DNA from 4 places in the Chitinophaga pollutisoli genome. Region 1 is predicted to be linked to each of the others. Evidence: riboswitches for the same ligand, from Rfam matches in the RefSeq annotation. Region 1 holds a riboswitch; each other region holds the start of a gene.
What was found. Region 1 has a riboswitch for cobalamin ahead of metE (5-methyltetrahydropteroyltriglutamate--homocysteine S-methyltransferase). Riboswitches for the same ligand answer to the same signal wherever they lie in the genome.

Region 1 (2,202 bases):
GTAATCATACGTCCTCAATAGCATGGCCGCTTCTTTTCCGTTATAGGCGAGATCTGCATGGTGCCCTTCTTTCTGAATAATTAACTCTACGACATGAATCATTAATAAATCATCTTCAATAACCAATATCCTTTTCATATACGATCACTATTACCCACTGCAGCACAGGCATACGACGGCCTGCCGCGAAACGCGTTGACTTTTTTGATCTATGCTGCTAAAGTGGAAGTTCAATAAAAACTGAGGCGACTATACAGGTATACGTCTGATCTTTTATATGGCTTTACGATAATGTTCAATCTACTAGGTATAAGCCGTTACGACCCTCACTTTGCATATACTGTGCCAAAACAGCCATTGGTTAATGAGCGTTAACAAACATGATGATAATAGGATTTGATGTCAGGCATTCCTATCTTTGACCCGAGTTCTTTACCCGATTCATTCTTTCCATAGTGCGGTAAGCGGCCAACGCCGCTTTTAAAAAGGAACCGTGTGCAAATCACGGGCTGTCGCGCAACTGTAAGTGACTGTCAAAGTTACCGCCCACCAAGTTCATTGTCCTGACCTGAACAGGATGAGAAGAACGGCGGTAATGTTACAAGCCAGGATACTTGCCCGCTATGTAAGATCATGCTTTCGCGATTTGAAGCAATGGTCAGGACGCATTGTGGGCAAGCTATGCCCCGTTATGCCGTTCCGTGCCTTTTCCAATTCCTGAAAGCATACGAAAACCGTAAGGAGCATTAAGTCTCTTAATGTTTTAAAAGTTTTATGCGTATGCTTAAACACACCCTCGGCTACCCGCGCATGGGAGCCCGCCGCCAGCTGAAGAAAGCTTGCGAAGATTACTGGCAGCGCCGCATCGGCCGCCAGGAATTATTTGTGACCGCACAACGCCTGCAGGAAGAACAATGGCGCCTGCAGGAAGCCGCGGGGATGGACCTCATCCCCTGCAATGATTTCAGTTTCTACGACCACGTTCTCGACACTACGCTCCTCGTTGGCGCCATCCCCGACCGTTATGCCCCGGTGGTAACCGACCTGCCGCAGAACACTGAAGCCGACCTCGCCTTTGCCATGGCCCGCGGTTACCAGGAACACGGCCTGGACCTCACCGCAATGGAAATGACCAAGTGGTTCGACACGAATTACCATTACATCGTGCCCGAATTCCGCGCCAACCAACAGTTCAGGTTATTTTCCAACAAAGTGTTCAATGCGTTCGATGCCGCCAGGCATATGCTCAATGCCACGCCCAAGCCGGTGTTGGTGGGCCCCGTGTCGTACCTGCTGCTGGGCAAGGAAAAAGACCCCGGGTTCCATCGGCTCGAACTGCTGCCCCGGCTGCTCCCCGTTTACATTGAAGCCCTGCAACGCCTGCACAACATGGGCGCAAAATGGGTGCAGCTCGATGAGCCCTTCCTCGCCACTGACCTCCCCGCCGGCGCCGCAGATGCCTACCGATACGCCTACACGGAAATCGCGAAGCATTGCAAAGGCCTCCGCACGATGGTAACCACTTACTTCGAAGGGCTGCGCGATAACATGTCCCTGGCCACATCGCTGGGCGTGTGTTGCCTGCATGTGGACCTCGTCCGCGATCCGGGCCAGCTTGGTGATTTGTTGCCGATGTTGCCGGAGAAGCTGTCGTTGTCGCTCGGCGTTGTTGACGGGCGCAACATCTGGAAGAATGATTACGGACGCTCGCTTGGGTTGATCCGCCAGGCGGTGGATACGTTGGGGGAAGACCGCGTGATGATCGCGCCGTCGTGCTCCCTGCTGCACACGCCCACCGATCTCGAACTGGAAACCGCGTTGGATGAGGAGCTGCGTTCCTGGATGGCGTTCGCCAGACAGAAGCTGCAGGAAGTGGCGGAGCTTGAACAGGTATTCCACGGTGATACCGGCTTATGGGAGAAGAACAATGCCGCCATCGCCGCGAGGGCCGCATCTTCCCGCATTCACAAACCCTCCGTGAAAGCGCGCACCGCCGCCATCACCGAACGCGACGCGCAGCGGACTTCGGCATTCCCGCAGCGGCAATCCCTCCAGCAGCAGCGCTTCCGGTTACCCATGTATCCGACCACAACCATCGGATCATTCCCACAGACCACGGACATCCGATCGCTGCGCGCGGCTTTCAAAAAAGGCAATCTCACGGCGGAACAATATGACGCCGCGCTGGAATCAGCGACCCGG
Region 2 (2,202 bases), 2.4 Mb from region 1:
TACAGACCATCCCATTCTTTATACGTAATTAGTTTTTCCGGCGCCAGCCTGGAAAACTGACGGGAGCCGTCCACGCTCGTGAATGTATCCGCATTGCCATGCATGAGGAGCGACGGAATTTGCAGCCGGTTTGCATGCCGGAGGCACCAGATCCCGTTGCTCACCAGGATGTGCATGAGCCGCAAGCTCGCGTAGGGATGGCGGAGCGGGTCCTGTTCGAATTTCTCCACTTCTTTTTCGTCATGTGAAATTTTCCGGATATCCAGCGGCGCTTTGACGCGCAGGTGGGGCAGGAGAGAAGCCCCCGCGCGGAGGATCCCCCGCTGCACCACGTTGGGATTTTGCGGCAATAGCAATGCCGGCGCGGAGATCACGGCCGCCTGCGCATCCGGCTGGCGGTGGAGCAGCAAGCCCGTAAGCAATCCGCCGCCCATGGAATGCCCGTATAAAATCATCGGCGCGGGATGGCGGTCCCATGTTGCCTGCAGGAATGCTTCGAGGTAATCGAAGATGGCTTCCAGCGGGAGCGCGTCGCCGCGCTTGCCATCGCTTTTACCGTGGCCGAAATGATCGATCCCGGTTACGAGGTATCCTTCTTTATTGAAAAATTCCGCCAGCGGCGCATACCGTTCCACATGCTCGCCGATGCCATGGATCACCACCATCACCCGTTGATAATGTTCCGGCTGCCAGGTAACGCCGTGGAAGTTGCGGCCCTTGTACGACCAGGTGAAATCATGTTTCATGTTTCAATATAACCCCCAATATTCAAATTTGTTGGAGGAATCATTGACGGGAATCATTTGTTTAATTCCAACCATAACCGTAGGTTTGCATCGCATTTGGTTGCAGACCCCTTTCCGGGGCGCGCATTAAAAGGGAATCCGGTGCAAAACCGGAGCTATCCCCGTAGCTGTAATCCTGCATTCGTTTTTACCGGCATCACTGCATGCCACTTTCCAAAAGAAGGGAAGGCAAGCCGGTAAAGCAGGAGAGCCAGAAGACCTGCCTCATGTTTTTACCATTCAACGCTTTCGGGTGAAAAGCCAGGGATGTAAAGCCTTTCATGGCATTATATTCTCATTTTAAGAACCCTTTGTGCGCGTAGGGATCGTCGTGCGCATGAACAGGCAAACGTATTTGCCTGCATAGCACGCTTTTCCCGGATGGTTGTTTCGGAAAAAACAAACCTCTATATGAAACAACATGTACGCATTGTGCTCGCACTGGCCGCTATGGCTATGGCAGCCGCCTGTAACAAAAACGACGATGCAAGGCCCTCCGGCCCGAAAATCCACGTCGCCCAACCGGAACAAACCATCGCTGTTGGGCAGTCCGTGGAACTGAAACCGGAGTTCACGCAAGACGCCGGCATCACCTTCCGCTGGACCGTCAACAACGAACCCGTCGGCACGAATGCAACCTACACTTTCAAACCCGCCGCCACCGGCGATTACAAAATCACTTTCGTTGCCAGCACTACCCACGGCGCGGATTCCGCCAACTACCGCGTAACCGTGCTTGGCCAATACGGCAACGGATTCTACATCCTGAACGAAGGCTGGTTCGGCACCGAAACCGGCAGCGTGTTCTTCCACACCTATGGAGAAGACACCGTTCGCCCCTGGCAATACAAACTCGTCAACCCCGCCAAAACTCTCGGCGGCGTGATGAACAACCTCCAATACGGCACCATCCATAACGGCAAATTATACATGGTCGTGAAAGCCGGTGGCCCCCTCGTGGTAACCGACGCCTACACCCTCGTGGAAACCGGCCGCGTCAATAACGTGGCAGGCGGCAAAGGCATGAGCTTCCTCGGGCTCGACGCTACGCGTGGCCTCATCGGGGCCGGCGACGGCATTTATCCCATCAACCTCAGCACCCTCGCCATCGGCGCTAAAATCGCCGGCGTATTCGGCGCTACCGGCAACATGGTAAAGTCCGGCAACTACGTGTTTGCGCATAACAGCACCGACGGCATGGTGGTCCTCAACGCCACCACCTACGCCGTTATTGAAAAGCCTTTCAAAGCCACCATCGGATTCGTCACCGGAAAAAATGGCCGGATCTATGGCGCGAAGGACTCACTCCTCATGTCCGTACACCCCACCACACTGGCGAAAGACTCCCTGAAAATGCCCTTCCGCGCCGTGTCGCCCTTCGGCGCCTGGAGAAGCGTGCAGATGACGGCCTCCACCC
Region 3 (2,202 bases), 920 kb from region 1:
GTGAAGAAAACCGGGACGAGGGCGGCGCCGAAGATATATGCCCAGCTATGGCTCGTGGCGGATGCCGCTACCTCAGCGGCGGGCGCTACATGGCTGCTGAAGGCGGCCAGGCAGAGGAGGAGCACCAGGGTGATTTTGAATACGGTGAGCACGTTTTGCCAGCTGGCGCTCATCCGGATGCCGAGCATATTTACGATATAGAGCACAAGCACCGCCGAAATGGCGATCGCCTTTCGCCCGCCCTCGTGCTGCATGGAGCCTGGGAGGATCACCGGGCCGATGTACTCCGCTCCCACAATGCAAACCGCCGCTATGGAAGCGGCGTTGGAGATGACGAGGGTCCAGTTGATCATGAAGGAATAAGCGGGGTGGAAGCCGTGCGACAGCACTTTGTAAAACCCGCCCGCGACGGGAAAGCGCGAGCCGATCTCGGCGTAGGTCAGCGCCCCACACAAGGTGACGAGCCCTCCCAGCACCCATACCATATAGAACAGCGCCGGCGTACCGGTTTCCCGGGCTACGCTCACCGGCGTCCGGAAGATTCCCATCCCGATCACCAGCCCCACCACGATCATGGTGAGGTCGAAAGGCCCGAGTTTCGGTTTGATGCTCATGTTGTACAAGATAACCGATTAACGCCTTATTTACCAAAATATCCGTAGGTTTGCGGCCGGTAAACGGTTGCCTTGCCCCTACCCGGGGCTGGCATTAATAGGGAATCCGGTGCAAATCCGGAGCTATCCCCGTAGCTGTAAGCCCGCATACAAGATTTTCAGGATCCCCAGCCACTATTCCGGTACAACGGAACGGGAAGGCCTCCTGGAAAGCGGACGAAGCCAGAAGACCTGCCGCATACCTTTTTGATTTATCCGCGCTTTCGGGTGAAAAGCGGAGGACATATGCGGCATAGCCAACATACGTACTTTTCAATTTCCCCAGGCGCCACTGATTATTTACAATCTATGGCCTACATGAAAAAAACACACCTGATCCTGACCGCCGGCTTCCTCGCCGCCAGCCAGATCGCATCGGCGCAGGATTCCACCCGCGTCTCCGAGCTCAGCACTTACACCGTTACCGCCACCAAATTCGCCAAGAAACTCAGCGAAACCGGGAAAGTCCTTACCATCATCGGCAACCGCCAGATCGAGCAGAACCTCGGCCGCTCCGTGGCCGACGTGCTCAACGAATCCACCGGCATCGTGATCGGCGGCGTCTATTCCAATCCCGGCAAAAACCGCGAAGTCTACTTCCGCGGCGCCACCTCCCAGTACACCACCATCCTCATGGATGGCATCCCCGTTGCCGACGCCACCGGCCTCACCGGAAACGCCATCGACCTCCGCTTCCTGCCCATCGACCAGGTGGAAAGGATCGAGATCCTACGCGGCACCCAAACCACGCTCTACGGCGCGGACGCCATCGCCGGCGTGATCAACATCATCATGAAGAAAGGCGGCAACAAACCCGTCAACGTTTTCGGCGACCTCATGTTCGGCTCCAACCGCACCATGAAAGGCTCCCTGGGCCTCCGCGGCAAACAGGACAATATCGATTACAATATCGCCTTCACCCATTTCACCACCGACGGTATCTCCGAAGCCGCGCGGCCCGATACGGTGAAAGACGTTTTCGACCGCGACGGCTACCGCCAGAATGGCCTCAACGCCACCGTGGGCATCCAGGCCACGGAAAATTTCCGTATCCAGCCGTTCCTATTCTACAGCGACTATAAAAGCCGCTTCGATGCAGGATCCTTCGCCGATTCCCGCATCAACAAAAACGAATCCGACTTCCTGCATTCCGGCGTGCGCACTCAATACGCACTCGGCAACAAAGGTAATATCCACGGTAACTTCGCCTATCAGCGCGTGAACCGCTTCGACGAAACCGGCTGGGACACCACCCACCTCGACGGCCGCTCCTATTTCGGAGAAGTGTACAGCCACTACGACATCACCAACTGGCTCCAGGCGCTCGCCGGCGTGGAATACCGCCAGGCGGAAATGATCAACGCCGAACCCGACGAAGACAATTCCTGGGACAAACACAGCCAGAACACCGTGAGCCCTTACGTTTCGCTGTTCCTGAAGAACTTCCACGGCTTCAACCTGGAGCTGGGCGGGCGTTACACCATCCATAACAAGTACGGCAACAAGTTCACCTACACCATCAACCCTTCCTATGTTTTTTCCGATAAGC
Region 4 (2,202 bases), 1.9 Mb from region 1:
TCCTTTTTCGCCCATTACGCCGGCTTTCTGGTAGTCGCCCACGCGTTTTTCGAAGAAGTTGGTTTTGCCCTGGAGCGAGATCATTTCCATGAAATCGAAGGGGTTGGCGCTGTTGTAGATTTTGCTGCAACCGAGTGCCACGAGCCATCTGTCGGCTACGAATTCGATATATTGTTTCATGAGATCGGCGTTCATTCCGATGAGCGCTGCGGGGAGGGCTTCGGTGATGAATTCTTTCTCGATGGAAACGGCGTCGGAGATGATTTCGTGTACCTGTTTTTCGCTCATTTTGCCTTCGAGCATGGAATACAGCAGGCAGGCGAATTCGCAGTGGAGGCCTTCGTCGCGGGAGATCAGCTCGTTGGAGAAGGTGAGCCCGGGCATGAGGCCGCGTTTTTTCAACCAGAAGATGGAGCAGAAGGAGCCGGAGAAGAAGATGCCTTCCACGGCGGCGAATGCCACGAGGCGTTCCGCGAAGGTGCCGTTCTCGATCCAGCGGAGGGCCCATTCGGCTTTTTTCTTCACGGCCGGCACGGTTTCTATGGCGTGGAAAAGACGATCCTTTTCAACGGGGTCTTTCACATATGTATCGATGAGCAGGGCATAGGTTTCGGAGTGGATGTTTTCCATCATGATCTGGAAACCATAGAAGCAGCGGGCTTCGGGGATCTGCACTTCGCTCATGAAGTTAACGGCCAGGTTCTCGTTCACGATCCCGTCGGACGCGGCGAAGAATGCCAGTACGTGGGTGATGAAGTGGCGTTCGCCGTCGTTCAGTTTGGCCCAGTCGGCCAGGTCGCCCGACAGGTCGATTTCCTCGGCGGTCCAGAAGCTGGCTTCGTGGCGTTTGTACTGTTCCCAGATGGCGGGGTAGTTGATAGGCAGGAGTACGAACCTGTCTTTGTTTTCCTTCAGTAGTATCTCGTTCTCGTTATTCATACAATTTTTTTTATATGGTTAACCAGTTATAGTTGCCAATATTGAACGTGATTCGAAGGGTGACGGAGGTCCGTTATCCTCGTAAGGAAGGTAGCAGGGGCCATCAGCCAATACCTTGAATCGCGAAGGTTATGACGTTGTCCGATGTGCTGGCAGGTCTCCTGGCTATCCCTTGCCGGGCGGGCCTTCCCGCTCCGTTTTGAGGCGAAGCAGTGGCAGTTTGAAGAAACCGGCATTACAGGGGGTTACAGTAGCGCGTCTGCCCGTGATTCTCACACAGTTCCCTTTTAATTCCTTTCGTCGGAAACGTTCGGAAGCCAGCACAACGTTGTCAAGAACTGTGTGCAAATGTAATGATCAAACCCCCTGAACAAACTCATAAGTTACCCCCATATGTGGATAAAGAACTGAACAACTTTGGAAATCGCGCAGGGTAGCCATTCAGCGGCTTTTACACATCTAAAAGCAGGTTTTTGGTATAAAGATTAAGCACAATGTGTTGATTTGCTGGCACATATTAACGCAGGATAAATGTTTGTCGTTCCGGAGATTGGAAACCAATATTTTGTACATAGTCAGAAATAAGTATTCTTTTTGAATCCCAAAAGGCTTCGTATGACCGCAACCGGAAGTATAACGACAGGAGTCCTCATTTGCAATCGCTTGCATAAAGAACGGACAGCAATATGGTGAAAAAACAGGATTTCAATGTGAAGATCATATCAGGAATGCGTCGCTTCGTCCCGTAACTTGCATATCTACGTTATTAAATTCCGCGGATGGAGCAGTTGTTGGAAAGAATCGCGAAGAACAGTGACCAGTTGGCTTTCGGCCAGCTCTTTTCCTATTACAGCGACCGCCTCATTTATTTCGCCACCGCCCTCGTGCGCTCCCGCGAAGAAGCCGAAGAAGTAGTGGCCGATGTGTTCGTCAAACTCTGGCAACAACGCGCCCGCCTCCTGGACATCCATTACTTCCAAACATACCTTTACACCGCAGTCCGCAATACCGCCCTGAACCACACCTCCCGTTCCGTTATTCCTTACGAAGAGCTGGAAGACCAGCACGCCACGCTCATGCCCTGCGTCGTATCTCCCGAAGAATCCCTCATCAGCCGCGAAAACCTGCGCCAGATCGAGCAGGCGGTCAATGAACTGCCGCTGCGCTGCCGGCTTATTTTCAAACTGGTGAAGGAAGACGGCCTTTCGTACCGCGAAGTGGCGGAAGTACTCGATATATCCATCAATACGGTGAACGCCCAGA

Region 2: it holds a riboswitch for cobalamin, as region 1 does, so the genes downstream of both, WJU16_RS25845 (DUF5074 domain-containing protein) here and metE (5-methyltetrahydropteroyltriglutamate--homocysteine S-methyltransferase) in region 1, are expected to answer to the same signal.
Region 3: it holds a riboswitch for cobalamin, as region 1 does, so the genes downstream of both, WJU16_RS11140 (TonB-dependent receptor domain-containing protein) here and metE (5-methyltetrahydropteroyltriglutamate--homocysteine S-methyltransferase) in region 1, are expected to answer to the same signal.
Region 4: it holds a riboswitch for cobalamin, as region 1 does, so the genes downstream of both, WJU16_RS07105 (ribonucleoside-diphosphate reductase small subunit) here and metE (5-methyltetrahydropteroyltriglutamate--homocysteine S-methyltransferase) in region 1, are expected to answer to the same signal.

What each region holds. Positions count from the first base shown of each region.
Region 1 covers NZ_CP149822.1:3,647,959-3,650,160, forward strand. Annotated here, with positions in the region: gene WJU16_RS15255 (response regulator) at 1-138, opposite strand, end outside; cobalamin riboswitch at 441-637, shown strand; gene metE (5-methyltetrahydropteroyltriglutamate--homocysteine S-methyltransferase) at 781-2,202, shown strand, end outside.
Region 2 covers NZ_CP149822.1:6,050,594-6,052,795, reverse strand. Annotated here, with positions in the region: gene WJU16_RS25850 (lysophospholipase) at 1-746, opposite strand, end outside; cobalamin riboswitch at 827-1,028, shown strand; gene WJU16_RS25845 (DUF5074 domain-containing protein) at 1,197-2,202, shown strand, end outside.
Region 3 covers NZ_CP149822.1:2,727,459-2,729,660, forward strand. Annotated here, with positions in the region: gene WJU16_RS11135 (amino acid permease) at 1-614, opposite strand, end outside; cobalamin riboswitch at 662-868, shown strand; gene WJU16_RS11140 (TonB-dependent receptor domain-containing protein) at 972-2,202, shown strand, end outside.
Region 4 covers NZ_CP149822.1:1,745,857-1,748,058, reverse strand. Annotated here, with positions in the region: gene WJU16_RS07105 (ribonucleoside-diphosphate reductase small subunit) at 1-939, opposite strand, end outside; cobalamin riboswitch at 1,073-1,276, opposite strand; gene WJU16_RS07100 (RNA polymerase sigma-70 factor) at 1,719-2,202, shown strand, end outside.